2 regions of the Cupriavidus phytohabitans genome follow, and region 2 is predicted to be linked to the other one. Evidence: riboswitches for the same ligand, from Rfam matches in the RefSeq annotation. Region 2 holds a riboswitch; the other holds the start of a gene.
The links. Region 2 has a riboswitch for glycine ahead of gcvT (glycine cleavage system aminomethyltransferase GcvT). Riboswitches for the same ligand answer to the same signal wherever they lie in the genome.
Positions count from the first base shown of each region.

Region 1: linked by a shared signal. The riboswitch ahead of J8I34_RS15310 (D-amino acid dehydrogenase) and the one ahead of gcvT (glycine cleavage system aminomethyltransferase GcvT) in region 2 are both predicted to bind glycine.

Region 1 covers NZ_JAGIQB010000019.1:55,815-71,563, forward strand. The annotation lists gene mdeB (alpha-ketoglutarate dehydrogenase) at 1-995, opposite strand, end outside; gene J8I34_RS15285 (Lrp/AsnC family transcriptional regulator) at 1,168-1,686, shown strand; gene J8I34_RS15290 (LysR family transcriptional regulator) at 1,697-2,620, opposite strand; gene J8I34_RS15295 (MaoC family dehydratase) at 2,901-3,359, shown strand; gene J8I34_RS15300 (thiolase family protein) at 3,398-4,564, shown strand; gene J8I34_RS15305 (Zn-ribbon domain-containing OB-fold protein) at 4,589-4,987, shown strand; gene J8I34_RS15310 (D-amino acid dehydrogenase) at 5,224-6,489, opposite strand; glycine riboswitch at 6,544-6,664, opposite strand; glycine riboswitch at 6,665-6,766, opposite strand; gene J8I34_RS15315 (TonB-dependent receptor) at 7,016-9,301, shown strand; gene J8I34_RS15320 (sialidase family protein) at 9,307-10,560, shown strand; gene J8I34_RS15325 (TlpA family protein disulfide reductase) at 10,593-11,093, shown strand; gene J8I34_RS15330 (DUF3597 domain-containing protein) at 11,123-11,578, opposite strand; gene J8I34_RS15335 (LysR family transcriptional regulator) at 11,708-12,649, opposite strand; gene J8I34_RS15340 (tartrate dehydrogenase) at 12,770-13,855, shown strand; gene J8I34_RS15345 (glycerate kinase type-2 family protein) at 14,128-15,414, shown strand; gene pyk (pyruvate kinase) at 15,411-15,749, shown strand, end outside.
Region 2 covers NZ_JAGIQB010000008.1:166,920-182,668, reverse strand. The annotation lists gene J8I34_RS08025 (UvrD-helicase domain-containing protein) at 1-1,158, opposite strand, end outside; gene J8I34_RS08020 (YMGG-like glycine zipper-containing protein) at 1,435-1,662, shown strand; glycine riboswitch at 1,765-1,851, shown strand; glycine riboswitch at 1,873-1,996, shown strand; gene gcvT (glycine cleavage system aminomethyltransferase GcvT) at 2,092-3,219, shown strand; gene gcvH (glycine cleavage system protein GcvH) at 3,319-3,699, shown strand; gene gcvP (aminomethyl-transferring glycine dehydrogenase) at 3,797-6,727, shown strand; gene J8I34_RS08000 (L-serine ammonia-lyase) at 6,880-8,256, shown strand; gene J8I34_RS07995 (MBL fold metallo-hydrolase) at 8,368-9,105, shown strand; gene J8I34_RS07990 (OsmC family protein) at 9,133-9,606, shown strand; gene J8I34_RS07985 (alpha/beta hydrolase) at 9,617-10,450, shown strand; gene J8I34_RS07980 (glycine zipper family protein) at 10,612-11,103, shown strand; gene J8I34_RS07975 (YbdK family carboxylate-amine ligase) at 11,161-12,276, opposite strand; gene J8I34_RS07970 (cation:proton antiporter) at 12,276-13,499, opposite strand; gene J8I34_RS07965 (tetratricopeptide repeat protein) at 13,660-15,618, opposite strand.

The sequences.
Region 1 (15,749 bases), on a different contig from region 2:
TCGACGGTCTGCGCGAAGGCCCGCACCAGCGCGCCGGAGCGGTCGCGCGCGAACAGCTCGTCCCAGTCCGAGCCCCACAGCACCTTGATCACGTTCCAGCCGGCGCCGGCAAACAGCGCTTCGAGTTCATCGACGATGCGGCCGTTGCCGCGCACGGGCCCGTCGAGCCGCTGCAGGTTGCAGTTGATGACGAACACCAGGTTGTCGAGCTGCTCGCGTGCGGCCAGCGACAAGGCGCCGATCGATTCGGGCTCGTCCATCTCGCCATCGCCGAAGAAGCCCCAGACCTTGCGCGACGACGCCGGCTGCAGCCCGCGGTTCTGCAGGTAGCGCATGAAGCGCGCCTGGTAGATCGAATTGATGGGGCCGATGCCCATCGAGCCGGTCGGGAACTGCCAGAAGTCCGGCATCAGCCAGGGATGCGGGTAGGAGCACAGTCCGGGTCCGGCGATCTCGCGCCGGTAGTGCTGCAGGTGGGTTTCGTCGAGGAAGCCTTCCAGGTAGGCGCGGGCATAGACGCCGGGCGCGGAGTGCGGCTGGAAATAGACGAGGTCTCCGCCCTGTTCTGCGCTGCTGTCGGCGCGGAAGAAGTGGTTGAATCCGACTTCGAACAGGTCGGCCGCCGAGGCATAGCTGGCGATATGCCCGCCCAGTTCGCCATAGGCGCGGTTGGCGCGCACCACCATGGCCAGCGCATTCCAGCGCAGCGCGGCGCCCAGCCGGGCCTCAATCTCGAGGTCGCCGGGGTAGGGCGGCTGCGCCTGCACGGGAATCGTATTCACATAGGCGCTCGGGCCGGCGCCGGGCGGCGGCAGGCCCTGCGCCGCGGCATGCGAGGCCAGGCGCCGCAGCAGGAAGCTGGCGCGCGCGCTGCCGGCGTGCGCCAGCACGCCTTCGAGCGCGTCCAGCCATTCGCGCGTTTCCTGGGGATCGCTGTCTTCGTTGGCCGAAGGCAGCGCGAGCATCGATTGCACACCGTTTGCCAGGTTAGTCATGGCACCGCTCCTGTCCGTATTGCTTGTCTGTGGCGGCGCGCCCGCCAAAGCCCGCCGATGCCAACAAGGTTACGCCTGGAGCCGCGGAGAATGTGTCTGAATTGCCTTGCCTGAACCACCTATCACAGTATAAAAATTCTCAATAAACGCCAGAATCCGGAATTGTTACATCATGAACGAAACCTCGCTCAGGCTCGATCGCATCGATATCGCCATCCTCAACCAGCTGCAGCAGAACGCCCGCATCACCAATGCCGAGCTGGCGCGCGCCGTGAACCTGTCGCCGACGCCTTGCTTCAACCGCGTCAAGGCGCTGGAGAAAATGGGACTGATCAAGCAGCAGGTCACATTGCTCAATGCCGAGGCGCTGGGCCTGCGCATCAATGTGTTTATCCAGGTCAGCCTGGAAAAGCAGGTGGAAGACGCGCTGCGCCGTTTCGAGGCGGCGATCGACAAGCGTCCGGAAGTGATGGAGTGCTACCTGATGACGGGCGATGCGGACTACCTGCTGCGCGTGGTCGTGCCCAGCATGCAGAGCCTGGAGCGCTTTATCCTGGAGCAGCTGACCAAGATCCCGGGGGTGTCCAATATCCGGTCGAGCTTCGCGCTGAAGCAGGTGCGATACCGCACGGCCCTGCCGCTGCCCGCGGCAGGACTGACCCTGAGCGTGGCGGAAGAAGAGGGCGAATAGCTTGCGCAGGCTAGGGCGCGCCACGCTCCTCGTTGCCGCCATCCACCGCGAATTCCGACAACGCCACTTCGCGGAAATGCCGTACCACCGGGCTGTCGTGCGCCGGCAGCCAGGTGAGCGCCAGGCCGATGCCGGCACTGTCCGGATAGCCCGCCAGGTCGCGGATCACCATGCGGTCGTTGGCGAAGCGCTGCATGATCGACGGCACCAGCGCCACGCCCAGCCCGCTCTCCACCAGCGCCAGCACGGTCTGCACCTGCGTGGCCTCCTGCGTGACGCGCGGCTGGAAGCCGGCCGTCTGGCATGCCGACAGCGCGGCGCTGCGCAGGCCAGAGGCTTCGCTTTGCTCGTACATGACAAAGCGCTCCTGCGCCAGGTCGGCCAGCGTCAGCGACGGCTTGCCCGCCAGCGGATGGCTGCGCGGCAGGGCGGCGACAAAGCGGTCGCGCTCCAGCAGCGCCAGCGCGGTATTGCCCGGCGTCAGCAGCGGCGTGCGCACCAGGCCCACGTCCAGCGCCTCGTCTTCCAGCCATTGCATGATGCGGGTCGAGGTCGCTTCGCGCAGCACCAGTTCGACACCGGGATATTCATTGCGGAAGCGCGTCACCAGCCGTGGCAGCAGGTGCGAGGTCGTGGTGCCGACAAAACCCACCCGCAAGGTGCCGGCCATGCCGCTGCTGGCCGATTGCACCAGCTCGCTGAACTGGCCGGCATGGAACAGGATGCGCCGGGCCTCGGCCAGCGCGGCGCGGCCGGTCTCGGTCAGCGTGACGCCGCGCGGCTCGCGCACGAACAGGGTGGCGTCCAGCTCAGACTCGAGCTTCTGGATCGAGACCGTCAGCGCGGGCTGGGCGATATGCAGGCGTTCTGCCGCGCGGCGGAAATTGAGGGTCTCGGCCAGCACGACGAAGTGCCGGATGCGGCGCAGTTCCATGGGGTCAGTGGGGATGCGGGAGCCACATCTTAGTGCGCGGGGCGTCCCCCGGGCAACCGCGCGCACCGGGTGGGCCGATAAACGCTGCTTATCAATCGAGCGGGAAACGATATTGGACGTTGCTTCGGTGCCGTCGCTACACTCGACCGCAAGCTGCGGTACAGCATCAGGATTCAGTACCAAGGAACGTAATGGACACAGCCGACCGCCTGGACCGATCGCGCCAATAGCGCCGATCGCGCCGATCGCGCCCGGCGAGACCTGGACCGACAGGAGCCTCATGCACAGCATTGCATCGCTCGACGACCTGCGCGCGCTTTGCGCCGCGCCGGCCGCGGTGAGCGAGTATTTCCCCATCGGGCAGTCCGCCATCGATACCTTTGCCGAGCTGACCCATGACCGGCAGTGGGTCTACGTGGACCCCGAGCGCGCCGCGGCGGATTCGCCATACGGCTGCACGGTCGCGCACGCCTTCCTGATCCTGTCGATGGTGTCGGCGGCGTTCGGGCAGTGCTTTGCCTTCCCGGGCCGCAAGCTGGCGTTGAACTATGGCTTCGACCGGCTGCGCTTCACCGGCCCGGTGCCGGCCGGCGCGCGCGTGCGCGGTGCGTTCACGCTGCAGCAGCTCGACGATGTCCGCCCCGGCGAAGTGCGCTGTCACTGGAAAGTCGAGATGCAGGTCGAGGGCAGCGAGCGGCCGGCCATGGTGGCGACCTGGCTGGTGCTGATGCGTTTCTGAACTTACCCAATATCCATCCCAAGCAGGACGAGACTCCCATGAGCATCAAAGGCAAGGCATATATCGTCGGGGCCTACGAGCACCCGACCCGCAAGGCGCCGGACAAGTCGGTGGCGCAGCTGCACGCGGAATCCGCGCGCGGCGCGCTGGCCGACGCCGGCCTGACCCTGGCGGACGTCGACGGCTATTTCTGCGCCGGCGATGCGCCGGGGCTGGGCGCCACCAATATGATCGACTACCTGGGCCTGAAGGTGCGCCATGTGGACTCCACCGACACCGGCGGCTCCGCCTACCTGGTGCATGTCTCGCACGCCGCGCAGGCCATTGCCGCCGGCAAGTGCAACGTGGCGCTGATCACGCTGGCGGGCCGGCCGCGCTCGGAAGGCTCGACCGGCACGCAGGCGCGCAACTGGGGCGCCAACCTGCCGGACGCGCCGTTCGAGGCGCCGTTCAATCCCGTCACCGTCAACCTGTACGCGATGGTGGCCATGCGCCATATGTACGAGTACGGCACCACGCCCGAGCAGCTGGCATGGGTCAAGGTGGCCGCGTCGCACCACGCGCAGCACAACCCGCATGCGATGCTGCGCAACGTGGTCACGGTGGAAGAGGTGCTGAACTCGCCCTTGATCGCCGACCCGCTGCACAAGCTCGATTGCTGCGTGGTGTCCGACGGCGGAGGTGCGCTGATCGTGGCGCGTCCCGAGATCGCGGCCACGCTCAAGCGTCCGAAGGTGAAGATCGTGGGTGCCGGCGAGTACGTCAAGGGCCAGCTGGGCGGCGAAGTCGACCTGAGCTGGTCGGGCGCGAAGTTCTCGGGCGCGGCCGCGTTCGCGGAAGCGGGCGTGACCCCGGCCGATATCAAGTACGCCTCGATCTACGACAGCTTCACCATCACCGTGCTGATGCAGCTGGAAGACCTGGGCTTCTGCAAGAAGGGCGAAGGCGGCAAGTTCGTGGCCGACGGCAACCTGATCTCGGGTGTCGGCAAGCTGCCGTTCAATACCGATGGCGGCGGCCTGTGCAACAACCACCCGGCCAACCGCGGCGGCATCACCAAGGTGATCGAGGCCGTGCGCCAGTTGCGCGGCGAGGCGCATCCGGCGGTGCAGGTGAAGAACTGCGACCTGGCGCTGGCGCAAGGCACTGGCGGCTACCTGGGCTCGCGCCACGGCAGCGCCACCCTGATCCTCGAGCGTGAATGATGAACGATCGCCGGAGCAACTGACATGACGACCCCACACACTCCCATGGCCTACAAGGCCCCGGACGAACAGCCCGACAACATCGAATTCTGGCAGGCCGCGCGCGAAGGCCGGCTGCTGGTCAAGCACTGCCAGTCATGCGGCAAGACGCACTGGTATCCGCGCACGCTGTGCCCGTTCTGCATGGGCGATACGGTCTGGAAGACCGCCAGCGGCCGCGGCACCATCTACTCGTACAGCGTCACGCGCAAGGCTGGCCCGCAGGCATACTGCATCGCCTACGTGAAGCTGGACGAGGGCGTGACCATGATGACCCATATCGTCGATTGCGATCTCGATGAAGTGCGCATCGGGCAGAAGGTGAAGGTCAAGTTCGCGCCCAGCGCGGACGGGGCGCCGGTGCCGGTGTTTGCGCCGGCCTGAAGGTGATGCCAGACGACGCATGCAACGTGCGCCGCTGGTTTGCTCCCCTCGCCCGCTTGCGGGAGAGGGGCCGGGGGTGAGGGCAGGCGCTGGCATAGCGACGCCCTTCACTTCGTTGATGCTCCGGCCCTCACCCCCACCCCTCTCCCACTTCGCGGGAGAGCGGTGCGTTCACAATGGGCGGTAGTTCTGGTTTGAAATCCCGCTGTCGTCACCCTGCATTTGCAGCCAGCCGCTCAGGCCCTCCCTAGCGCCATCCCACCTGGCACCGCCACCTTCTGCGCTTCCAGCGCCTGCGCCACCACCCCGGCCACCATATCCGCCGTCACCGCGGACAGCGTCCAGCCCAGGTGCCCGTGCCCGGTGTTGTAGAAGATGCACCGCGCCCGCCCGCGGCCAACGCGCGGCAGCATGTCGGGCAGCATCGGACGCAGCCCCGCCCACGGCACCACGCTGCGCGTGCTGACGCCGGGGAAGCACTGCTGCACCCATTCCACCAGCGGCCGGATGCGGTCGGCGCGGATGTCGCGGTTGAAGCCGTTGAACTCCGCGGTGCCGGCCACGCGGAAGCGGTCGTTGCCGAGGCGGCTGGTGACCAGCTTGGTTTCGTCGTCGAGCAGGCTGACGGTCGGCGCAGCGGCGCGGCTGGCGGCGTCGTTCAGGTTGACGGTGATGGAATAGCCTTTGACCGGATAGATGTTGACACGGTCGCCCAGCCCGGCGGCCAGCGCGCGGCTGGCGGTGCCGGCGCAGATCACCGCGCCGTCGAAGGTCGAGGTGGTGCTGTGCGCGCCTTCCTGCACGGTGACGCTGGCGCTGCGGCCATCGGTGGTGACATTGCGCACGTCCTCGCCGTAGCGGCAGCGCACGCCCATGCGCTCGATGGCGGCGGCCAGGCCGCTGGTGAACTTGTGGATGTCGCCGGTCGAATCGCTTTCGGTGAAATAGCCGCCGTAGTACGTGCCGGCCAGCGTCGGCTCGATCGCGCGCATTTCCGCCGGCGTGACCGCGCGGCGCTCCAGCCCGCCCTGTGCCAGCAGGGCCGAGACGCGGCCCGCGTGCTCGAAGCCGGCCTTGTCGCGGTAGATATGCAGGATGCCTTCGCGCTTGTGGTCGAAGTCGATGCCTTCCTGCGCGGCCCACGCGAACAGGTGCTCGCGCGCCGCGATGGCCAGGCGCGCCGTTTCGATGGTGTTGCGGCGGTAGTGCGGGATCGAGGCGATGAACTCGGCGAACCAGCTCAGCTTGTGCCAGCTCGGGCGCGGGTTGACCAGCAGCGGCGCATCGCTGCGCAGCATCCACTTCAGGCCCTTGAGGATGGTGGACCAGTGCGTCCAGACCTCGGCGTTGGAGGCGGAAAGCTGCCCGCCATTGGCGAACGAGGTTTCCATCGCGGCGTAGCGGTGGCGCTCGAACAGGGTGACGGAGAATCCGCGCCGGGCGAGCGCGTAGGCAGTGGTGACACCGGTGATGCCACCGCCGATGACGGCGATTGTCTTCATGATCTGGCAGTCCAGAAACGTCGGAGTTGGAGCCCGCACGCGACATGCGTGGCGGACGCCCCCTCTGTTCCTGACCTGAGAGATTCACGACAATCGCCGCTTGTACGGGGGGCGAGGGCCGCTTGCTCCTTCGGTATGCCGGCTGACGATGGCGGCATTCTTCAGAGTGCTGTGACGCGTGATACCGGTCCTTCTGCCTGAGAGTTTCCGGGGCGGTTGCTCCTTCGGCGCTGTCCGCGGCGGCTGCCGCCGGATCAGTCTCTCCCAGCATCACGTTGGCGTGTGAGCCAATCCGGGCAAATCTAGAGATAAAGCCCCCGTGTGGATATGCGGGTAAACGTGGATGGAGCTTCAGGCACTCGCCTGGGTCGGCCGCCTTGTTTCCGCACCGGCGCGGCGCTATGTCGCACTGCGTCAAACCGTCCCGGCACCTAGAATGTCGGCACTCGCTACGCGGAGGAAGTGCGCCACGAGCCGGATACGGCGCACCAGACGGGCGAGCCAGAAGAACAGAAAAGGCATTCCAGTGAGAAGAAACCGGATCGCGCTGGCCGCTTCGGCCGCGCTGATGGGCCCCGGCATTGCCGGCGCGCAGGCGGATGGACCCGTCGCCGCGCCGCAGCCCCTGCAGGAAGTCGTGGTCTCGGCCAAGAGCGAGCGCGGCGAAACGCCCGCCACGCCGCCCAATACGCCATCGCCCGCCTACGGCATCAGCGCCGCGCGCATGGCGGACTTCAACGTGGTCAACACCGAAGACGCGCTCAAGTACGCGCCCAACCTCGCCGTGCGCAAGCGCTTCATCGGCGATATGAACTCGATCATCTCGGTGCGCAGCACCAGCTCGCGGCAGTCGGCACGCGGGCTGGTCTATGCCGACGGCCTGTTGCTGTCGAACCTGCTGGGCTCCGATTTCACCTTCCCGCCGCGCTGGTCGCTGGTCAACGCCGCCGAGATCGAGCGCGTCGACGTGCTGTATGGCCCGTATTCGGCGCTGTATCCGGGCAATTCGCTGGGGGCGACCGTGCTGATCAGCACGCGCACGCCGGAGAAGTTCGAGGGCGATGCCAGCGTGCAGCTGCTCACGCAGCGCTTCAACCTGTACGGCACGCACGACAATTTCAACGGCGTGCACGCCAACGCCTACGTGGGCGACCGCGTCGGGCCGTTCTCGTGGCTGGTCAGCGTGGACCGGCAGGACAGCAAGAGCCAGCCGCTGAGCTTCTACACCGCGGCGCGCTCCAGCGTGCGTGCGACCTCGGCCGACAAGCCCGTGACCGGCGCCTACTTCGACCAGGACCAGACCGGCGCCGATCGCACCGTGATGGGCGTCAACAGCGAGGGCGTCACGCACACCGTGCAGGACCAGCTCAAGGTCAAGCTCGCCTACGACATCACCAACACGCTGCAGGCGCAGTTCACCGCCGCCTACTGGCAGCAGGACCGTTCCAGCGCCACCGGCAGCTACCTGCGCGATGCCAACGGCAATGGAGTGTCGAGCGGCCCGGTCAATATCGGCGGCTTCCGCTACGTGATCCCTGCCAACGCATTCGCGCCCAGCAATGGCGAAGACGCGCGCTGGCTCTACGGCCTGTCGCTGCGCACGCGCAACGAGACCGGCTGGAACTTCTCCGGCGTGGCGTCGCTGTTCGATGTCAGCAAGGACATCGGCCGCACCGCCAGCACCGCGGGCAACGGCCCGGGCACGGTGACCTATGGCGACGGCACCGGCTGGCGCACGCTCGACCTGAAGGCCGACTATCGCCCGCAGCAGCTCAAGGGCGGCCACTGGGTCACCTTCGGCTACCACTACGACAACTACCGGCTCAGCAACACCACTTACAACACTTCGGACTGGCAGGCCGCCACCATCTCCGCGTTCAACAACGCCTTTGCCGGCAAGACCGAGACGCAGGCGCTGTATGCGCAGGACGCGTGGTACTTCGCCGATGACTGGAAGCTGATCCCGGGCGTGCGCTGGGAGCACTGGCGCGCCTATGACGGCAGCCGCAGCCAGCCGGGCGTGGATGTCGCCTACCCGGTGCGCAGCGAGTCCAACTGGTCGCCCAAGCTGGCGCTGGAAAAGGCCATCGGGCAGGACTGGCTGGGCCGGCTGTCGCTCGGCCAGGCCTATCGCTATCCGACCGTCGCCGAGCTGTTCCAGGGCCGCATCACCGGCACCTCGCTGATCAACAACGATCCCAACCTGAAGCCGGAACGCTCGTTTTCGAAGGACCTGACCTTCGAGCGCACGGTCGACCGTTCGTACTTCCGCGTGTCGGTGTATGAGGACGACATCCGCGATGCGCTGGTCAGCCAGACCAACACCACGGTGTTCCCCACCGTCACCAGCTTCCAGAACGTCGACCGCGTGCGCACGCGCGGCATCGAGCTGGCCTACGACGGGCGCGACGTGCTGGTGAGCGGCTTCGACCTGTCCGCCAGCGGCGCATACAACCATTCGAAGACGCTGGAGAACGCCAATAACCCGGCCTCGGTGGGCAAGTATTTCTATCGCATCCCGCAGTGGCGCGCGAACCTCGTTGGCACCTACCGCTTCACGCCGGCATGGGCCGGCACGCTGGCGATGACCTATTCGGGGCGGCAGTACAATACGCTCGACAACAGCGACGTCAATCCCGACACCTTCGGCGGCACCAGCAGTTTCCTGACCTTCGACGTCAAGGTGACCTACAAGCCCGCCAGGAACGTGCGCCTCGGGCTTGGCATCGACAACCTGACCGGCCAGCGTTACTTCGTCTACCACCCATACCCGGGCCGGACGTTCTACGCCGAGGCCAAGCTTTCCTTCTGAGTGCAGTGACCAGCCATACCCTGACCATGCAGCGCGCGCGCCGCAGCTTCCGAATCCTTGCCGCGGGCGTGATCGCCTGCACGGCGTTCGCCGCGATGGCGCAGTCTCACAGCGGGCATGGCAGCCATGCCGGCCACGGTGCGCAGAGCCCGGCCCCGAAGGCGATGAGCGAACTCGGCACCGGCGCCGCCTTCGATCGCGATGGCCGTTTGTGGATTGCCTACAAGGATGGCCAGCACGTGGCGGTGCGCGAGTCCACCGACCAGGGCCGCAGCTTCGGGCCGGTGCGGCACGTCAACCGCGTGCCCGAGCCCGTCGCGGCCGATCACGACAGCCGGCCGAAGGTAGCGGCGGGGCGCGACGGCGAGATCTACATCACCTGGACCCAGCCGCTGGCCAGGCCCTATACCGGCTTTATCCGCTTCGCGCGCTCCACCGACGGCGGCAAGACTTTTGCCGCGCCGGTGACGGTGCATGCCAACCGCGACCAGATCGCGCACCGCTTCGACGCGATCGCGGTGGACGCGGCCGGCCGCGTCTTCGTCAGCTGGATCGACAAGCGCGACGTGACCGCCGCCGAGGCGCGCAAGCAGCCCTATGCCGGCGCTGCGATCTACTACGCGGTGTCAGCCGATCACGGCAAGAGTTTCCAGGGGGACTACAAGATCGCCGACCAGTCGTGCGAATGCTGCCGCATCGCGCTCGCGCCGACGCCGGACGGCAAGGTGCTGGCGCTGTGGCGCCACGTGTTCCCGCCCAACGCGCGCGACCACGCGGTGGCACTGCTCGGGGCCGACGGCACGCCCGCGCCGATGCAGCGCGCTACCTTCGACGACTGGCGCATCGACGCCTGCCCGCACCACGGGCCGGGCGCCGCGGTGACGCCCGACGGCACGCTGCACATGGTCTGGTTCAACGTGAAGGCAGGCAAGCCCACGGTATCGGTGGGCCGCTTCAGGGACGGCAAGCTGCAGGCGCAGCGTCCGCTGGACGACCCGCGCGCGCAGCATGCCGATATCGTCGCGCTCGACGACAAGCACATCGTGGTGGCGTGGAAATCGTTCGACGGCCAGCAGACGCGGCTGTCGGCGATGCTGTCGCAGGACGGCGGCAAGACCTGGCAGACGCGGCAGGTCGCCGGCACCGCGCGCGATTCGGACCAGCCGCACCTGCTGCAGCACGGCGGCCGCGCCTACGTGCTGTGGCGCACCGAGGCCGAAGGCTTCCAGGTCTTCCCGCTGGCGCAGGAGGGCGCATGACCGGGGGTATGACCGGGGGTATGACCGGGGCTATGTCGTTACGTCGCAAACTCGTCGCCGCGCTGGCGGGCGCCGCGATCGCGCTCGGCGTCGCCGGCATGGCGCACGCGGCCGAACGCGTATCGGTCTTCGAATCCGCCAATGCCGCGCAACTCAGCGCCACCCAGCAAGGCAAGCCCTTCGTGCTGGTGGTGTGGTCGCTCGACTGCGTCTACTGCAAGCGCAATTTCGAAGCCATCGGCACGCTGCAGGCAAGGCATCGCAGCCTGCGCGTGGTCACGCTGGCCATGGACCGGGCCGATGCGCTGCCGCAGGTGCAGCAGGTGCTCAAGCGCGTCAACCTGACGCGCAATGCGTGGATGTCTGGCAACGAGCCGCAGGAGCGGCTGCGCTACGCGGTCGATCCCGACTGGATGGGCGAGATGCCGCGCACGTATTTCTATCGCGCCGACGGCCAGCGGCAGGGCGTGTCCGGCGTGATCAGCGACGCCGACTGGGACAAGCACCTGCGCTGGGCCGGCATCGGCGGCTAGGGCAGTCGCCGAGCCTTTCCACGCTTTTCTTACGACAGATCCGCCGGGAGCTTGCCGCCGTTGGCCGCAAGCTCCTGCATCAGGCGCTTGTGCAGCCAGATATTCATCCCCGCGGAATCGTTCATGTCGCCGCTGTAGTGCAGCTCGCGCGCCAGTTCCTTGCGGTGCTCCAGGCTGCTGTCGATGCCAAGCGCCTTCATCGCGTCGACGATGGACGTGCGCCAGTTCAGCGTCTGCCCGCTCTCCCTGACCAGGTTGTCCATGATCGATTCGACGTCGACGCCCGACAGCGGCGCGGGTTTGGCCGTGGCCTGGCCGGCGCTGGCCGCGGGGGCGGTGCCGCCCGTTGCAGCGGGTGACGCGCCAGACGGTGGCGGGGCCGCACCCGCGGAGGTCGGCGTGCCTCCTGCAGGCGTCGCACTCGCCGTGGCTGCCGGCTTGGCTCGTCCCAGCAGCTTGTTGAGGATGTCCTTGAAGATGCTCATGGTGGCCTCCTGTCGGTTTGGATAGCAGACGTGGGAGAACAGCGCCATGCAGGAAACGCACCATCCGTGCAACCCTTGATTTCGGCACACCAGGCCGCGCCGGGTTGTAAATGCTGCATGCAGCGACAGTCATGCCGGCATGTTCGCCGGCTCGCCGAACTCGCTGAACTTGGCCGCCATGAACTCAACGAACAGCCGGATCCGCGACGACAGCTGGTGCCGCTGGTGGTAGACCGCATAGATGTCGGCCTCCGGCGTGGCGTACTGCGGCAGCACCTGCACCAGCCGGCCGCTGCGCAGAAAGCGTTCGATATCCCATTCGGCCCGCATCAGGATGCCATGGCCCTCCAGCGCCCAGTTGACCGCGATCTCGCCGTCGTTGGTGGTCAGGTTGCCGCGCACGCGCACGGTCTCGGTACGCGCCTTGGCGCCCTTGCCGGCGGTCAGGCGCCATACGCCGTAGGCGTCGCTGCCTTGCCGGATGCCGATGCAGTTGTGGCGGCGCAGGTCGGCTGGCGTGTTGGGGATGCCGTGGTCACGCAGGTATTTGGGCGACGCGCACAGCAAGCGCCGGTTGGGTGCCAGCTTGCGCGCCACGATGCGCGCATCGGGCGGCTCGCCGAAGCGGATGCAGACGTCGAACGCGTCTTCGTTCAGCGGCGGGGGATCCGCCGACAGCTGCAGCTGCACGTCGACTTCCGGATAGGCCGCGACATACTCTGAAATCACCGGCGCCACGTGCATGCGGCCGAACCCCAGCGTGGCATTGACGCGCAGCAGGCCGCTCGGCCTGCCCTTGGAGCGCGTCAGCAGCTGGTCCAGGTCTTCGATCTCGCTCAGGATGCGCCGCGCGTGCTCCAGGTAGACCTCGCCCTCGGGCGTCAGGCTCATGCGCCGGGTCGTGCGCGTGACCAGCGGCATGCCGATGCGCGCCTCCATCTGCGCCAGCCGCTTGCTGACCGCCGCGGTTGTGATGCCAAGGTCGCGCGCGGCCGCGCTCAGGCTGCCGGCGGTGGCCACCGACGTGAAAAAGCCCAGTTCCGACGGCTGGATCCCTGCGGACGATGCCATGCCAGCTTTAATCTGAGGTTAAGAATGGTTTAACTCTACAAGCGATCCAAAACCTTGTCCACGGCCCAGAATCCGTTCCACGCCATCACGCAAACACGGATTCTGCCCAGGAGACAAGAGATGAAGACCTACCGCATCGCGACCATCCCCGGCGACGGCATCGGCAAGGAAGTGGTTCCCGCAGGCCGCCAGGTGATGGAAGCGCTGGCCGCCGCCGGCGCCGATTTCCGCTTCGAGTTCGAAGACTTCGACTGGGGCGGCGACTACTACCGCCAGCACGGCGTGATGATGCCCGCCGACGGCCTGGACGCGCTGCGCGACAAGGATGCGATCCTGTTCGGCTCGGCCGGCGACCCGCATATCCCCGACCACATCACCCTGTGGGGCCTGCGCCTGAAGATCTGCCAGGGCTTCGACCAGTACGCCAACGTGCGCCCGACCCGCATCCTGCCGGGCATCGACGCGCCGCTCAAGCGCTGCGCGCCGGAAGACCTGAACTGGGTGATCGTGCGCGAGAACTCGGAAGGCGAGTACTCGGGCGTGGGCGGCCGCGTGCACCAGGGCCATCCGATCGAGGCCGCCACCGACGTCAGCATGATGACCCGCGTCGGCGTCGAACGCATCCTGCGCTTTGCCTTCAAGCTGGCGCAATCGCGTCCACGCAAGCAGCTGACGGTGATCACCAAGTCCAACGCGCAGCGCCATGCCATGGTGATGTGGGACGAGGTCGCGGTGCAGGTGGCGAAGGATTTCCCGGACGTTACCTGGGACAAGGAACTGGTCGATGCCGCCACCGCGCGCATGGTCAACCGCCCGAAGTCGCTCGACACCATCGTCGCCACCAACCTGCACGCCGACATCCTCAGCGACCTGGCCGCGGCGCTGGCCGGCAGCCTGGGCATCGCCCCGACCGGCAATATCGACCCCGAACGACGCTACCCGTCGATGTTCGAGCCGATCCACGGTTCGGCCTTCGACATCATGGGCAAGGGCCTGGCCAATCCGGTCGGCACGTTCTGGTCGGTGGTCATGCTGCTGGAGCACCTGGGCGAGCACGCCGCGGCGCAGCGCGTGATGCAGGCGGTCGAAGCGGTGACCGCCAACCCGGAACTGCATACCGGCGACCTGGGTGGCACGGCAACCACCGCGCAGGTGACGCAAGCCGTGTGCGAACTGCTGTCCGGGCAGCAGGCAAAGGCGGCCTGAGCCGGCACGCGGGGTTCATGCACTAGCGCATCAACCGCTAGCTGCCAGCGGTGGCAAGCGCTCCGCTCTCCCGCAAGCGGGGGAGCAGGGCAAGCCATCGCCGCACCTTGTCAGCATTTCGCCGTATCCCCCGCACCACCTTCCGCCACAAGCAGCCGCCCAGAGCTGCGCCGGAGCGCATTGCCTGATGAAACACCGAAATCGCAGGAGACAGCCATGATCCAACCATGGATTTGCCCGCCGCGTTTGCCCGCGGACTGCGCGCCGTGACCATGCCAACGATCGATCCCGACGTGCTGCTGCGGCGCATGTTCGACGCGGCCATCGCCGCCGCGCAGCCGGCCCGCACGCTGGCACGCCACCTGCCCGCACCGCCGCGCGGCCGCACCATCGTCATCGGTGCCGGCAAGGCCTCGGCGGCCATGGCCGCGGCGCTGGAAGCCGCGTGGCCGGGCCCGCTGCAAGGGCTGGTGGCGACGCGCTACGGCTACGCGGTGCCTTGCTCGCGCATCGAGATTGTCGAAGCCGCGCATCCGGTGCCGGACGATGCCGGGCTGGCCGCCTCGCGCCGCATGCTGGAACTGGTGTCCGGCCTCAGCGAGGACGACCTCGTGATCTGCCTGATCTCCGGCGGCGGCTCGTCGCTGCTGCCGCTGCCGCTAGCCGGCATCACGCTGGACGACAAGCAGCAGGTGAACCGCGCGCTGCTCAAGTCGGGGGCGACCATTTCCGAGATGAACTGCGTTCGCCGGCACCTGTCCGCGATCAAGGGCGGCAGGCTGGCCGCCGCGTGCCACCCCGCGCAGGTGCTGAACCTGCTGATTTCCGACGTGCCGGGTGACGAGGCCATCGACGTCGCCTCCGGTCCGACCGTGCCCGACCCGACCACGTGTGCCGATGCGCTGGCGATCATCGGGCGATACGCCATCGATCTGCCAGGCCATGTGCTGGCCGCACTGCGGTCCGACGCGGCCGAGACGCTCAAGCCCGGCGACCCGCGCCTGCCGCGCATCCGCACCGAGTGGATCGCCACGCCGCGGCTGGCACTGCAGGCCGCCGCGCAGGTGGGCCGCGACGCCGGCTACGCGGTGCATGTGCTCGGCGACGCCATCGAGGGCGAAGCCCGCGATGTCGGCAAGGTGCTGGGCGGCATCGCGCTGGCCGCCGCCCAGCATGGCGAGCCCTTTGCCGCGCCGTGCGTGCTGCTGTCCGGTGGCGAGACCACCGTCACCGTGCGCGGCAGCGGCCGGGGCGGCCGCAATGTCGAGTTCCTGCTGTCGCTGGCGCTGGCCTTGCGCGGCGAGGCCGGCATCCATGCCATCGCCGGCGACACCGACGGCGTCGACGGGCAGGAAGAGATCGCCGGCGCGGTGATCGGCCCCGACACGCTGGAGCGCGCATGGCGCGCTGGCCTGAACCCGCAGGATGCGCTGGCCGCCAACGACGGCCATGGATTCTTCGAGGCGCTGGGGGATGCGGTCATGACCGGCCCCACGCTGACCAACGTCAATGACTTTCGCGCGATCGTGCTGACGCGCGCTTCCAGAGCCAACACATGAGACGCCTTCGCAACGCAAAGATCGTGGCCACGCTTGGGCCTGCCAGTTCGGACCCGGCCACCATCGGCCAGCTGTTCGATGCGGGAGCCGATGTGTTCCGGCTCAACTTCAGCCATGGCTCGCATGAAGACCACAAGCAGCGCCTGCACGCCATCCGCGCGATCGAGCAGCAGCGCGGCCGCCCGATCGGCGTGCTGCTCGACCTGCAGGGTCCCAAGCTGCGCATCGGCACCTTCGCCGATGGCCCGGTGCAGGTGGCGGCGCAGGCAGCATTCCGGCTCGATCTGGATGCGGCCGTGCCGGGCACGGCGCAGCGCGTGAGCCTGCCGCATCCG
Region 2 (15,749 bases):
CTGGCCGCCCGACAGCACATAGGGGATGCGCTCGCGCCGCAGGATCTGCTCGAACAGCCGCGCCTGGTGGTTGCCACGGTACAGGATGGCGTAGTCGCGGAACTGCGCGCGGCGCTCGAACTTGTGCGCCGACAGGCGGAACACCACCGACTCGGCCTCGTGCTCCTCGTCGTTCATCGGATGGATGGCGATGGGATCGCCCATGCCATGCTCGCTCCACAGCTTCTTGTCGAACAGCTTGGGATTGTTGGCGATGACCGCGTTGGCCGCTTCCAGGATGCGCACGGTGGAGCGGTAGTTCTGCTCCAGCTTGATCACCTTGAGGTCGGGGAAGTCGGTCTGCAGCCCGCGCAGGTTGTCGAGCGTGGCGCCGCGCCAGCCGTAGATGGCCTGGTCGTCGTCCCCCACCGCGGTAAAGGCCGGCGCGCGCAGGTGCGAGCCGCCCGCCAGGAGCTTGAGCAGCTGGTACTGGCAGGCGTTGGTGTCCTGGTATTCGTCGACCAGGAAGTAGCGCAGCCGGTTCTGCCACTTCAGCTGTACCGCTTCGTTGCGCGCGAACAGTTCTGCCGGCAGGCGGATCAGGTCGTCGAAATCCACCGCCTGGTAGGCGTTCAGCGTGGCGACGTAGTTGCGGTAGACCAGCGCGGCCTGGTGTTCGTCGGCATTGGCGGCCTGCGCGATCGCGGCCTCGGGATCGACCATGCCGTTCTTCCACAGCGAGATCGTGCTCTGCACGCCGCGGATCAGCTTCTTGTCAGTAGTGCCGAGCTGCTCCTGGATCAGGCCGAAGCAGTCATCCGAATCCATGATCGAGAACTGCGGTTTCAGGCCGACGTGCTCCGCCTCCATGCGCAGGATCTGCACGCCGAGCGAGTGGAAGGTACAGACCGTCAGCTGCTTGAGCGGGATGCGCTTGCCCTCGCGCGTGGTCTTGCCTTCCATCAGCTTGCCGATGCGCTCCTGCATCTCCTTGGCCGCCTTGTTGGTGAAGGTGACCGCGGCAATATGGCGCGGCTCGAAGCCCTTGTCCTCGATCAGGTGCGCGATCTTCTGCGTGATCACGCGGGTCTTGCCGGAACCCGCCCCGGCCAGCACCAGGCAGGGTCCGTCCAGATAGCGGACGGCTTCGGATTGGGCGGAATTCAGGCCGTGGCTCATGCGAAGGGCGGTCGGGAGATGGGGCGGATGAATGGGGCGAATAAATGGGGCGAATGCGAGGCGCGCGCCAGGGGCAGCAAACGCGCCCGGCGGCAAAGCTGTTGATGTTAACACGCTGGCCGCGCCTGGTCAGTCAGCGCCTGCCGCATCGTCGGCCCTCCTTGTGTCACTGGCGTAACACTTCGTAAAGGCCGGAGCCGATGAACGTGCACCAGGTTCTAACAGTCATGTCCAGGCGTGTCTCGGACATGCAATATTCATCACTCGGAGCCAACAATGAATATCCTGCAGACATTGACCAAGGTGACCCTGATCGGCGCGACGGTCGCGGCATTCGCTGGTTGCGCGGATATGACCCCGAAGCAGCGCAATACCGCCATCGGCGCGGGCGCGGGTGCCGTGGGCGGTGCCATCCTGACCGAGGGCAGCGCACTGGGTACGCTGGGTGGCGCGGCCGTGGGCGGCGTGATCGGTAACGTCGTGACCGACGACAAGAATAAATAACGCTACGTTCCGCCCCCTGGCGGCGGGGCGCAGGAACGGGTACAGCCGCCGGGCGGCCGTCCGGCCTGGTTTGACAAAGGCCGGGGCCTCCCGTACATTGCGCGCATCCGACCGGGAGAGCGCGCAGAACTGCGCCGCCGAAGGGGTATCACCCGAAAACTCTCAGGCACCACGGACCGTTCGGATCGGCATGCAACATGCACACGATGCATGCCGCACTCTGGAGAGCGGCACCCGCCATTCGTGGCGAGCGTGCCCACCGAAGGGGCGCGCGAGGTTGGGTCCACTGGATCCGCTTCGTAATCTCTCAGGTATCGAGGACAGAGGGGTCATCCGCCGCAGCGGATTGCTTGCCATATTGGCGTAGCGATCGCCGCGGCGGATGGCCCTTTTTTGTTTTCGCAACCCGACATTGCCCCCGAGGATTCCATGACGCTCCAGGCCACGCCCCTCAACGCCATCCACCGCGCCCTCGGCGCCCGCATGGTCGATTTCGGCGGCTGGGACATGCCGGTCAACTACGGCTCCCAGATCGAAGAGCACAACGCCGTGCGCACCGACGCCGGCATGTTCGACGTGTCGCACATGTGCGTGGTCGATCTCAGCGGCCCCAATACCCGCGCCTTCCTGCGCGGCCTGCTGGCCAACAACGTCGACAAGCTGCAGACGCCGGGCAAGGCGCTGTACTCGTGCATGCTCGACGAGAAAGGCGGCGTGATCGACGACCTGATCGTCTACTTCTTTGCCGAGGACCGTTTCCGCCTGGTGGTCAACGCCGGCACCGCGGTCGGCGATATCGACTGGATCCGCGCCCGCAACGATGCCACCGGCAGCGGCGTGACCATTACCCCGCGCCGTGAAGATGTCGCGCCGGCCGGCGCACAGCCGCTGGCAATCGTGGCGGTGCAGGGGCCCAACGCCCGCGCCAAGGTGTGGAGCACCTTCCCCTCGACCCAACCTTCCGATGCGCTCAAGCCGTTCAACGCTGTGGTGGTGCAGGACCCCGCACTCGGCGAGGTCATGGTCGCGCGCACCGGCTACACCGGCGAGGACGGTTTCGAGCTGGTCGTGCCGGCCGCCAGCGTCGCCGGCCTGTGGGAAAAGCTGAACGCCGCGGGTGTGCGCCCGGCTGGCCTGGGTGCGCGCGACACGCTGCGCCTGGAAGCCGGCATGAACCTGTACGGCCAGGACATGGACATCAATACCTCGCCGCTGGACGCTGGCCTGGCCTGGACCGTCGACCTGCAGAGCGAGCGCGACTTCACCGGCAAGGCGGCGCTGGCCGCCAACGGACAACAGCGGCAGTTCCTCGGCCTGATCCTGCGCGAGAAAGGCGGCGTGCTGCGCGCCCACCAGAAGGTCATCACGCCCGCCGGTGACGGCGAAATCACCAGCGGCACCTTCAGCCCCTCGCTGTCGCAATCGATTGCGTTCGCGCGCCTGCCGCGGGGCGTGAACGTCGGCGACACCGTGCAGGTGGAGATCCGCGACCGCAAACTCAACGCGACTGTGGTTAAACTGCCGTTTGTGCGTAATGGCAAGGCACTCGTGAGCTGAGGGAAACACCCGCTCACCCAACGGTCGCCCTCGCCTGCCGGCAGCGTTGCCGGGCAGGCATCACCCAACAAGAAACAGATCTGAATCCGGAGAACCTTCATGAATTTCCCCGCCGACCTCAAATACACCGAGTCGCATGAGTGGGTGCGCGTCGAAGCCGACGGCACGCTCACCATTGGCATCACCGACCACGCACAGGACGCGCTGGGCGACATCGTCTTCCTGGAACTGCCCGAAGTGGGCAAGTCGGTCGGTGCCGGCGACGCGCTGGCAGTGGTCGAATCGGTGAAGGCTGCTTCCGACATCTACGCCCCGGTGGCCGGCGAAGTGATCGCCGTCAATGAAGCCGCCACGGCCGCGCCGGAAAGCGTCAACGCCGACGCCTTCGACGCCTGGCTGTTCAAGCTCAAGCCCGCCAACAGCGACGACGTCAACGGCCTGATGTCAGCCGACGCGTACAAGGCCAGCGTCGGCGCCTGAAGTCCGTCATTCCCGCGAAGGCGGGAATGACAAGCAAATTGCAGCGCCGCGGCACGGCTGACCACCTGCCGCAGCGCTCCCCACGAGGTTCTTGCCCATGAACGCCCCGCTTCCCATGACTGCCGCCCAAGGTAACCGGCCCACGCTGGCCGAACTGGAGGCGCGCGACGCCTTCGCCGCCCGCCATATCGGCCCCGATACCCCCGAACAGCAGCACATGCTTCAGGTGCTCGGCTATGACAGCCGCGCCGCGCTGATCGACGCCGTGATCCCCGCCGCCATCCGCCGCCGCGACGGCATGCCGATGGGCGAGTTCACCGAGCCGCTGAGCGAGGAAGCCGCGCTTGCCAGGCTGCGCAGCCTGGCAAGCAAGAACCGCGTGCTCAAGAGCTTTATCGGCCAGGGCTACTACAACACCGTCACGCCCGCGGTCGTGCTGCGCAATATCTTCGAGAACCCGGCCTGGTACACGGCGTACACGCCCTACCAGCCGGAAATCTCGCAAGGCCGCCTGGAAGCGATGCTGAACTTCCAGCAGATGGTCACCGACCTGACCGGGCTGGATATCGCCAATGCGTCGATGCTCGACGAAGGCACCGCCGCCGCCGAAGCGATGACGCTGCTGCAGCGCGTGAACAAGCACGACTCGAACACCTTCTTCGTCGCCGACGACGTGCTGCCGCAGACGCTGGAAGTGGTACGCACGCGCGCGCTGCCGCTGGGCATCGAAGTCAAGGTCGGCCCTGCCGCCGACGCCGCTGCCGCGGGCGCCTTCGGCGTGCTGCTGCAGTACCCGGGCGTCAACGGCGACGTCAATGACTACCGCGCCATCGCCGACGCCGTGCATGCCGCCGGTGGCCTGGTGGTGGCTGCCGCCGACCTGCTGGCGCTGACGCTGATCGCCGCGCCGGGCGAATGGGGTGCCGACGTGGCCGTGGGCAACTCGCAGCGCTTCGGCGTGCCGCTGGGCTTCGGTGGCCCGCACGCCGGCTACATGGCGGTGAAGGATGCGTTCAAGCGCTCGATGCCGGGCCGCCTGGTGGGCGTGACTGTCGACGCGCAGGGCAACAAGGCATATCGCCTGGCGCTGCAGACGCGCGAGCAGCATATCCGCCGCGAAAAGGCCACCTCGAACATCTGTACCGCGCAGGTGCTGCTGGCGGTGATGGCGTCGATGTACGCCGTGTACCACGGCCCGCAAGGCCTGAAGCGCATCGCGCAGCGCGTGCATCGCCTGGCCGCGACGCTGGCCGCCGGGCTGGAGCAGCTCGGCTTCGCCCGCACCAACGCCACCTTCTTCGACACGCTGACGCTGGAAACCGGCTTCAACACCGAAGCCATCCACGCCGCCGCCACCGCGCGCGGCATCAACCTGCGCCATGCCGGCGCCACGCGCGTCGGCATCTCGCTGGACGAGACCGCCACCCGCGCCGACGTGGTCGCGCTGTGGGAAATCTTCACGCAAGGCAAGCCGCTGCCGGCGGGCCTCGATTTCGACAAGCTCGAAGCCGCCACCGATGACGCGTTCCCGGCCGCACTGGCACGCACCAGCGAATACCTGACGCACCCGGTCTTCAATACGCACCACGCCGAGCACGAGATGCTGCGCTACCTGCGCATGCTCGCCGACAAGGACCTGGCGCTGGACCGCACCATGATCCCGCTGGGCTCGTGCACGATGAAGCTGAACGCGACCAGCGAGATGATCCCGGTGACCTGGCCCGAGTTCAGCCAGATCCACCCGTTCGCGCCGCTGGACCAGACCGTGGGCTACCGCGAGATGATCGACCAGCTCGAGGCCATGCTGTGCGCCGCCACCGGCTACGCCGCGGTCAGCCTGCAGCCCAACGCCGGCTCGCAAGGCGAGTATGCCGGCCTGCTGATCATTCATGCGTATCACGCCAGCCGCGGCGAAAGCCATCGCGACATCTGCCTGATCCCGTCGTCGGCGCACGGCACCAACCCGGCGTCGGCGCAAATGGCCGGCATGAAGGTGGTGGTGGTTGCCTGCGATGAGAACGGCAACGTCGACCTGGAAGACCTGGCGAAGAAGGCCGAGCAGCACAGCAAGAACCTGGCTGCGATCATGATCACCTACCCGTCCACGCACGGCGTGTTCGAGCAGGGCGTGCAGCAGATCTGCGAGATCGTGCACCAGCACGGCGGCCAGGTCTACGTGGACGGCGCCAACATGAACGCGATGGTCGGCACCGCCGCGCCGGGGCAGTTCGGCGGCGACGTGTCGCACCTTAACCTGCACAAGACCTTCTGCATCCCGCACGGCGGCGGCGGCCCGGGCGTGGGTCCGGTCGCGGTCGGCGCGCACCTGGCGGACTTCCTGCCCAACCAGGACAGCGTCGGCTATCGCCGCGACGACCGCGGCATCGGCGGCGTGTCGGCGGCACCGTTCGGCTCGGCCAGCATCCTGCCGATCTCGTGGATGTATATCGCGATGATGGGTTCGGCCGGCCTGACCGCCGCCACCGAGAACGCCATCCTGGCCGCCAACTACGTGGCCAAGCGCCTGGCGCCGTACTACCCGGTGCTGTACACCGGCCAGCACGACCTGGTCGCGCACGAGTGCATCCTGGACGTGCGCCCGCTGCAGAAGGAAACCGGCATCAGCAACGAAGACGTGGCCAAGCGCCTGATGGACTACGGGTTCCACGCCCCGACCATGAGCTTCCCGGTACCGGGCACGCTGATGATCGAGCCGACCGAGAGCGAGGCGCTGCACGAGCTGGACCGCTTTATCGACGCGATGATCGCGATCCGCCAGGAAATCGGCCGCGTCGCCGACGGTACTTTCGACCGCGAGGACAACCCGCTCAAGCACGCGCCCCACACCGCCGCGGTGGTGACCGCCAACGAGTGGACCCACAAGTACACGCGCGAGGAAGCCGCTTATCCGGTGGCATCGCTGCGCACGCAGAAGTACTGGCCGCCGGTTGGCCGTGCCGATAACGTGTACGGCGACCGCAACCTGTTCTGCAGCTGCGTGCCGGTCAGCGACTACGTGGTCGACTGACGCACGCCCAGGCCGGTGCCGCCGCGTCCGCGGCGGGCCGGCCGTCGCACTATTCTCAAGATGACGGACCCGCCGGCGGCGGTGTCCGCTGCAGTACTTCGACCGCCTAAAAAGAGCCTCTGCAGGGCCACACCCATTGCTGGAGACATTCCGTGGCAGTCAGCGTCTTCGATCTGTTCAAGGTGGGCATCGGCCCGTCGAGCTCGCATACCGTGGGCCCGATGCGCGCGGCCCTGATGTTCGCGCAGGGGCTGGAGCGCGACGGCCTGCTGCCGCAGGTGGCCAGTGTGCGGGTCGAGCTGTACGGCTCGCTCGGCGCCACCGGCAAGGGCCACGGCACCGACAAGGGCGTCATCCTCGGCCTGATGGGCGAATCGCCCGACACCATCGATCCCGATTCCATCGACACTAGGCTCGCCGCGTTGCGCAAGACGCGCGTGCTGTCGCTGCTGGGACGCCATATCGTGCCCTTCGTCGAGAAGGAGCACATCGCGTTCTACCGCCGCGAGGCACTGGCCGAGCATCCCAACGGCATGAAGTTCCATGCCTTCGACAGCAGCGGGGCGAGCCTGCGCGAAGCGCGCTACCTGTCGGTGGGCGGAGGCTTCGTGGTCACGGCGGGTGCGCCCAATACCCAGGTGCTGAACGCCGCGCAGCAGTTGCCCCATCCGTTCCGCAGCGGCAAGGACATGCTGGACATGGCGCAGGCCAGCGGCAAGAGCATTGCGCGGCTGATGCTGGAAAACGAACTGACCTGGCGCAGCGAGCAGGAAGTCAACGACGGGCTGCTGCATATCTGGGACGTGATGCAGGCCTGCGTCGCGCGCGGCTGCCGCACCGATGGCGAGCTGCCGGGGCCGTTCAAGGTGAAGCGGCGCGCGCCCGAGCTGTACCGCAGCCTGACCGAGCGCGCCGAGCGCACCTTGTCGGATCCGCTGTCGGTGATGGACTGGGTCAACCTGTACGCCATCGCCGTCAATGAAGAGAATGCGGCGGGCGGCCGCGTGGTGACCGCGCCGACCAATGGCGCCGCCGGCATCATCCCCGCCGTGCTGCACTACTACGACCGCTTCGTGCCGGGCGCGAACAAGCAGGGCGTGGTGGACTTCCTGCTGACCGCGGGCGCGATCGGGCTGCTGTACAAGCTCAACGCATCGATCTCCGGCGCTGAGGTCGGCTGCCAGGGCGAGGTCGGCGTGGCCTGTTCGATGGCCGCCGGCGCGCTTGCCGCGGTGCTCGGCGGCAGCCCGGCGCAGGTGGAGAACGCGGCCGAGATCGGCATGGAGCACAACCTCGGCCTGACCTGCGACCCGGTCGGCGGGCTGGTGCAAATCCCGTGCATCGAGCGCAATGCGATGGCGTCGGTCAAGGCGGTCAACGCGGCACGCATGGCGCTGCGCGGCGACGGCACGCACTACGTATCGCTCGATTCGGTGATCAAGACCATGCGCGAGACCGGCGCCGACATGAAGACGAAGTACAAGGAAACGGCGCGCGGCGGGCTGGCGGTGAATATCGTGGAGTGCTGACCTCCCATAAACAAGTGAGAGGTGCCAGAGGACGCCTGTTGCGCACCCAATGCGCATCCATTGCGGCGTATCATGGCGGCGTTCCCCGACTGCAGAACAAGAGGGCCCGCCATGCAGACCTTCCACCAGCTCTTTGACGATACCTCGTCCACCTTCACCTACCTGCTGATCGATGCGGAAACGAAGGAGGCGCTGCTGATCGACCCGGTCGACCACCAGTTCGAACGCGACCTGGCGCTGGTAAAGGATACCGGCGCACACCTGGCCTGGGTCATCGAGACCCACGCCCACGCCGACCACATCACCTCCGCCGGCCATCTCGCCATGCAGACCGGCGCGCACACCGCGGCGCCATCGGGCTGCGATATCAAGCCGGCACAGAAGCAACTGATCGACGGCGACACTGTCGCATTCGGCAAGCAGGTGCTGCGCGCGATCCATACGCCCGGCCATACCGCCGGCAGCATGAGCTACCTGTGGGAAGAGCCCACATCCGATGGCATCGTGCGCCGCGTCTTCACGGGCGACGCACTGCTGATCGACGGCTGCGGCCGCACCGATTTCCAGTCGGGCGACGCCGGCACGCTGTACGACAGCCTGACCCGCAAGCTCTTTGCGCTGCCCGACGATACCCGGGTCTACCCCGCGCACGACTACAAGGGCCAGACCTCGTCGACCATCGGCCATGAGCGCGCGCACAACAGCCGCGTATCCGGCCGCACGCGCGAGGAGTTCATTGACATGATGCGCAACCTGAACCTGCCCCGGCCCAGGCTGATCGATATTGCGGTGCCGGCCAACCAGCGCCTGGGCCTGCGCGACGGCGAGAGCGTGCCGCACGGCGCCTGAAGCATTCCCAACATTAGGAGTCTGCGCATGTCCGTATATACCGCCGAGGTCCTGTGGCAACGCGACGGGCAGGATTTCACCGGCAACCGCTACAGCCGCAGGCATGTCCTGCGCTTCGATGGCGGCGCGGAAGTCCCGGGTTCGTCGTCGCCTGATGTGGTGCCGTTGCCGATGTCGGATGCCAGCGCGGTCGACCCGGAAGAGATGTTCATCGCCTCGCTGTCGAGCTGCCACATGCTGTGGTTCCTGTCGCTGGCGGCGAAGCAGCGCTTTGTCGTCGACCGCTATGTCGATGCCGCCACCGGCGTGATGGAAAAGAACCGCGAGGGCCGGATGGCGATGACGGTGGTGACCTTGCGCCCCCATGTCACCTTCTCCGGCGAGCGCGAACCGACCCGCGACGAGCTGGAGCGCCTGCATCATGCCGCGCACGATGCCTGCTTTATCGCCAATTCGGTCCGGACCGAAGTGCGGTGCGAACCGGTGGTCGCCGGCGCCTAGCCCGCCTGCCATGCGGGCAACCGCGCTGCCTGCGGCACGGTCCGCGTCGGCGCGGCGGCGGCTGCGCTGGCTGCTGGCTTGCGTGGTCCTGCTTGGGTCCGTCCTGATGCTGCAGGATCGCTTCCTCTACTTTCCCGACAAGGCCTCGGTGGACGACATGGTCTCGCCCGGACTGCGCGCATGGCCGGGCCCGGATGATTTTCGCGGCCTGCTGGCCGAGCCGCACGGCCCCGCCCGCGGGACCGCCATGGTCTTCCACGGCAATGCCGGGCACGCCGGCCATCGCGGCTACTACGCCAGCGTGCTGACGCGGCTGGGTATCCGCGTGATACTGGCCGAATATCCCGGCTATGGCCCGCGCGACGGCGCGCTTGGCGAGCGCAGCTTCGTCGACGATGCCGGCCAGGCGATTGCGCTCGCCCGGCACCAGTTTGGCGGCCCCCTGCTGCTGGTCGGCGAATCGCTCGGCGCCGGTGTTGCCGCGGCCGCCGCAACGCGCCAGCGCGAGCATGTCGATGCCTTGCTGCTGATCACGCCGTGGGACAAGCTTGCCCACGTTGCCGCCCACCACTATGCATGGCTACCAACCGGATGGCTGCTGCGCGACCGTTACGACAGCGTGGCCAACCTGGCCGCCTTTGGCCGCCCGGTCATGGTGGTTGTGGCCGAACGCGACAACATCGTGCCGCCCCGGTTCGGCAAGGCGCTCTATGAAGCGCTGGACGAACCCCGCCGCCTGGCGGTCATCGACCATGCCGGGCACAACGACTGGACCGGGTACGTCGACGAGGCATGGTGGCGCAACGCGCTCGCGTTCCTGCTGTCGCCGCCCGCATCCCGCTGATCCGCGCGTGCTGCCGGGCACCTGCGGGCACGCCTTGGTACCCGCCACGCCCGGCGCTTTGAAAGGATGCATTGACTTAGCCTCGCTGGCTGCAATACTGGCCTTCACACACACGGCCGCTACCGCACACGGCGGCGGCTGCCAACGGCGGGGGATCGATCATGAAACGAAGGCAGAACCGCACGCTGTTCCGCGGCCTGGGCATGCTGGCGGCAGCGCTGGCGCTGGCCCCGGCCCCGGTGCTGGCGCAAGGCAAGCCCGTGGCCTATCCGGCCAAGGGCCAGAGCCAGCAGCAGCAGGCCAGTGACGACGGCGCCTGCTACAGCTGGGCCAAGCAGCAGTCCGGTGTCGACCCCGCGCAGGCTGCCGCGGCACCGCCACCGGCGCAAGCGCAAAGCGGGCAGCGCGTGCGCGGTGCCGCCGGCGGCGCGGCTGCCGGAGCAGTCGTTGGGGCAATCGCGGGCGATGCCGGCAAAGGCGCGGCGGTTGGCGCTGCAACGGGTACGGTGGCAGGCGGCGTGGCACACCGGCAGTCACGGCGCCAGGCCAACGCCGCCAACCAGCAGGCGCAGGCCAACACCAATCAGGCGATGGGGTCGTATTACCAGGCCTGGTCCGCGTGCATGCAAGGGCGCGGCTATAGCGTGAAGTGAGCCGCGTGCATTGAGTGACGTGCAGTGGCGGCGGGTAGCGGCGGGTAGCGGGCGGCGTTACACCGCCCAGCGCTCGCACGCCTTGCGCACGGTCTCGCGCTGGCTGCGCGCGTCGGCATCGGTCTGGCGCAGCCATTCGGCATCGCCGTCGCGGCGCTCGGCCAGCGCGCGGATATTGGCCAGTGCCGACAGCGAACCGAGCGCCTCGGCATGCGGCACCAGCGCATCGCAAATCGACAGGATATGGTCGGCGATCGGCATCCGGGTCAGCTCGTTGGGATGCACGTATTCACCGTCCAGCCCGAAGCGGCACGCCTGGAAGCGGTTGAAGGTGTACACCAGGTAATCGTCTTCCTGCGGCATGAACGGGCGCGACAGCAGCAGGTAGCGCGCCAGCATCTGGATATAGGCGGCGATATCGCAGGCGCGCTGCACCGTCAGCGGCGTGTCCATCACGCGGACCTCGATGGTGCCGAATTCCGGCTTCGGCCGGATATCCCAGTAGAAGTCCTTCATGCTCTCGATCACGCCGGTATTGCGCATTTTCTCGAAGTACGCGGTGAAGGCATCCCAGGTCAGCAGGAAGGGCGCGCGCCCGCTCATCGGGAAGGCCGCGACCGAATTCAGGCGCGCCGAGGCAAAGCCGGTATCGACACCCTGCACGTACGGCGACGACGCCGCCAGCGCAACGAAGTGCGGCACGTAGCGGCCGATGGCGTGCAGCAGGAACAGCGACTCGTCCGCGCTCGGGCAGCCGATATGCACGTGCTGGCCGAACACGGTGAACTGCTTGGCCAGGTAGCCATAGAGCTCGGAGATGTACTGGTAGCGCGGCGAATCCGAGATGGTGCGGTCGGCCCATTGCATGAACGGATGCGTGCCGCCGCCGGAAATACCCAGGTTGAGCGAGCGCGAGGCCGCCACCATCAGGTCGCGCATGGTGGTCAGCTCGTCCAGCGCCTGCTGGTAGCTGTGGCAGATGCCCGTGCTGATCTCGATCATCGACGGGCTGATCTCCGGCTTGATGTCGCCGGCGTGCTCGGCGCCCTTGAGCGCGCGCAGCAGGTCGGGCGCGAACGGCGCCAGGTCGTAGTCGTGGCGGTTGACCAGCTGCAACTCCAGCTCCACGCCGAAGGTCAGCGCCTCGGATTGCTTGAACGATTCGAGCGACATCAGCGCCCTCCTCCGTTGGCCCGGGATTCGCCGGCGAAGCGCAGCGCCCACGCTGCCATCACCGGGCCGAGCAGTTGTTCGATCGCCAGCGCGCACAGGATGATGGCGGCCAGCGGCTGTCCGGTCCCGGGGTAGATGCGCGCGACGTCACTCATCAGCAGGTAGGCCAGCCCCGACATCGGCGCCAGCGCCACCCCCAGGGCCATGCACTGGCGCATGCTCAGGCCCGAAAACGATCCCAGCGACACCACGCCGGCAAGCTTGGCGAGGTGGCGCAGCAGCACCAGCACGACGGCATATGCGCCACCCACGACCCAGTCATGCGCGGTCAGCGGCAGGCCCAGCGACACCACCATCACAATGATCAGCAGGCTGCCGGCGCTGCCGAAGTGCGGCGGCCAGACATGCGGCTGGCTGTCCTGGTGCTTGAACACCACGCCGGCCAGCAGCAATGTCAGCGGCATCGACAATTTTAGTACCCGGGTCAGCGCCAGCGTGAACAGCACCAGGCCCACCAGCACCAGGAAGCTGTAGTGGTCATCGGCCGACATGCGCTCATAGATCACATGGCCGACCTTCCCCACCACCCATGCCAGCAGGCACGAACCCACCAGCAGGTAGAGCGGGTGCAGCAGCGCGGCGCCCAGGTTGCCATATTCGGAATGCAGCCAGCCGGTGGTCAGCTGCACGATCGCGGCGGCATAGATGCTGTTCAGCGCTGCCATCGCCATCAGCCGCTCGGTGACCTGGCCTTCGGCGCGCAGTTCGTTCTTGAGCTGCAGCACGATGGTGGGCGAGGTGCTGACGGCAATGCCGCCGGCCAGGATCGCCACGCCGGGCGAGGCGCCGATCCATTGCAGCACCGCCGCGACCAGGCCCCAGGTCAGCAGGCTCTCGAAGGCGCTGGTCAGCAGCAGCCAGCGGTTGGCGCGCAGCCAGGTCAGCGACAGCCGGTGCCCGAGTTCGAACAGGGCCAGTGCCAGCGCCATATCGATCAGGATACGGGTCTGGTTGATCATGTTCTCGTCGACGATGCCGCGCCCGAGCATGCCGGCGAACAGCCCCACGACGGCGTAGCCCACGATGCGCGGGCAGCGCAGCCAGCGGCGGCTGACTTCCCCCGCGAGGCCCGCGCCTACCAGCGCGAGTCCGACCCAGAACAAGCCGCCTGGGGCGAGGGGGAGTGTTGGAAATAGTTGGCTCAGTCCGTTCATGGTCGACATGGTAATGTAAGCACATGACAATCCATGTCAGTGATTGTCCGACACCGCACCAAACGAGCGACTAACTTCGGTCAACTTCATGTAAAAAACGCCATCTCGCGGATGGCGTTTTTTACATTTTTGCGAGGACCCCGGCGCGGCCGGGTGTCCGTGCGGCGTTTCAGACGCCCCAGACTTTCCAGCGCGGGCGGGTTGACTTCAGCGCCGTCTCCACCTGCGCGTACAAAGTGCGCGTAGCGCCCTGCGCGGCACCGCGGGCGCGGGCCTTGTCGAAGTAGGCCAGCGCCGTCTCGCGCTGCTGCAGCCCGAGCGCCGACTCGACCACGCGCAGGCATACCTCGGCATCCCAGTCATCGCGCACGGCAAAGGCCGCGACGAAGTCTGCCATGGCCGCGTCGTGGCGCCGCGCGGCGTTGTGGACCAGTCCGCGCTGCACCCGTGGCCCGGCCTGGTCCTCGGGATCGCCTTTGGTCAGGGCGACCGCCTGCTCGAACATCGGCAGCGCGCGCTCCGTGTCGCCCAGTTCACGCCACAGCAGGCCGAAGCGGTTGTACAGCCAGGCATCCTCGACCAGCAGCGCGCGGCGCTGCTGGGTCTCGATCTCGGCGAGCGCGTCGGCACGGTCATGCTCGTCCATGCGCGCCATCTGCGCCTGCAGCAGCGCGGCAAAGTGCGCGCGCGCATGCGCCATGGGGTGCGCGGCCTCGCTGCGGGCCTCCACCGGCAGCGCATCCAGGCGCGCGTCCATGTGCGCCATCGCGGCGCGCGCGGCCTCGGCCGGTTCAGCGCCGCCCATGGACTTCCACGCCGCGATCAGGCGGCTGAAGGCCCAGGTGACATCGGCCGGGTTGCGCTCGAGCGGATAGCGGTTCAGCACTTCGCCGGCCAGCTCGACCACCTTGCCGTGCTGGCCCGCGCCGGCATGGCAGTCGAGCAGGTCGATCCAGTGGTCGATGAACTCGCTGGCGGCCATGCCGTGGCGATGCAGCGCGATGCGCTCTTCCAGGTGCGCGGCATCCGCGGGCAGGCTGCGCGCCAGCAGGCGGCACAGCAAGGAGTACACGTGCGGATCGGCATTGCCGCCGTGCCCGGCGGCATCGCCCTGGCCCGTGGCGAAGTACTGGTCGTAGCAGGCTACACCGTGGCGGCAGGCGGCCACTAGCGCGGGGCGCAGCGCCGCCTCGGCGGCGGGGACTTCGTCGATGAACTCGCCCAGCGCCATTGCGGCGCGGTAGTAGGCGGCGCCGTCGTCGGACTTGTCGGTGATGGCGAAGCGCAGCCAGGGCTCACGTTCGGCATCCTGCACGCCGGCCTTGGCCAGCTGATGGCGCCAGGCCAGTTCGCGTACCTGTGCCTGCGGGTCGGGCACCTGGCGCAGGTAGACCGCAAGATCGTCGAGCGCTCCCTGCATGTCGCCCACGCCCCAGCGCAGCGGCGCGCGCAGCCGGCGCGCCTCGGGATGGTCGGGATGGTCGGCCAGCACGCGGGCGGCCTGGTCCGCTGCGAGCGCGTCGCCGGCATCGGCGTCGAGTTGCAGCAGGTGCGGGTTGTCCAGCGCCACGCGCCCCAGGCAGATACGCGTCAGCGGCTCCACCGGCACGCCGGCCGCCTCGGCACGGGCAATGTAGTCGCGCACCAGCGGTGTGATGTCTTCGGCGCCCAGGTCGGGATTCCGGAACATCAGATCGTGCCAGTAGCGTGCCGCGGCCGCCATGTCGTTCATGCGCAGCGCGGCCAGGCCGGCGTGGAAATGCGCCGGCCATTCGCCCGACAGCAGTCCGCCGCGCTGCGCGGCCTCGTGCAGCCACGGGCGCGCCTCGGCGTCGCGGCCCAGGCTCATCAGCATGGCGCCGTAGCGGTGCGCGATCACGCCGCGCGAGGCCCAGCGGTGCGGCGGCTGCAGCGGCAGGCTGTCCAGGCGCGCAAGCGCCTCGTCCAGCACTGCGAGCGCCGCGGCGGCATCGCCCTTGTCGAAGTGCAGCCGCGCGCGCAGCGTGACGAAATCGACCACCTCTGGCCGAGCCTGCGCAAGCTGGTCGGCGATCTGCAGGGCTTCGGCAAAGCGGCCCTGGTTGGCAAGCTCGATGGCGTGGTCGTAGCTGACTTCCGGCACGGACACGTACTGCTCCTTCTGCATTTTGGTAAGCGAGTGCGGGATTATGCGCCATGAGAGCGATCCGCATCCGGACAACCATCGGCACGGCCGCCGCTTTCTTGACTTTTGCCCAATGCAAAACGCCACCCGAGGGT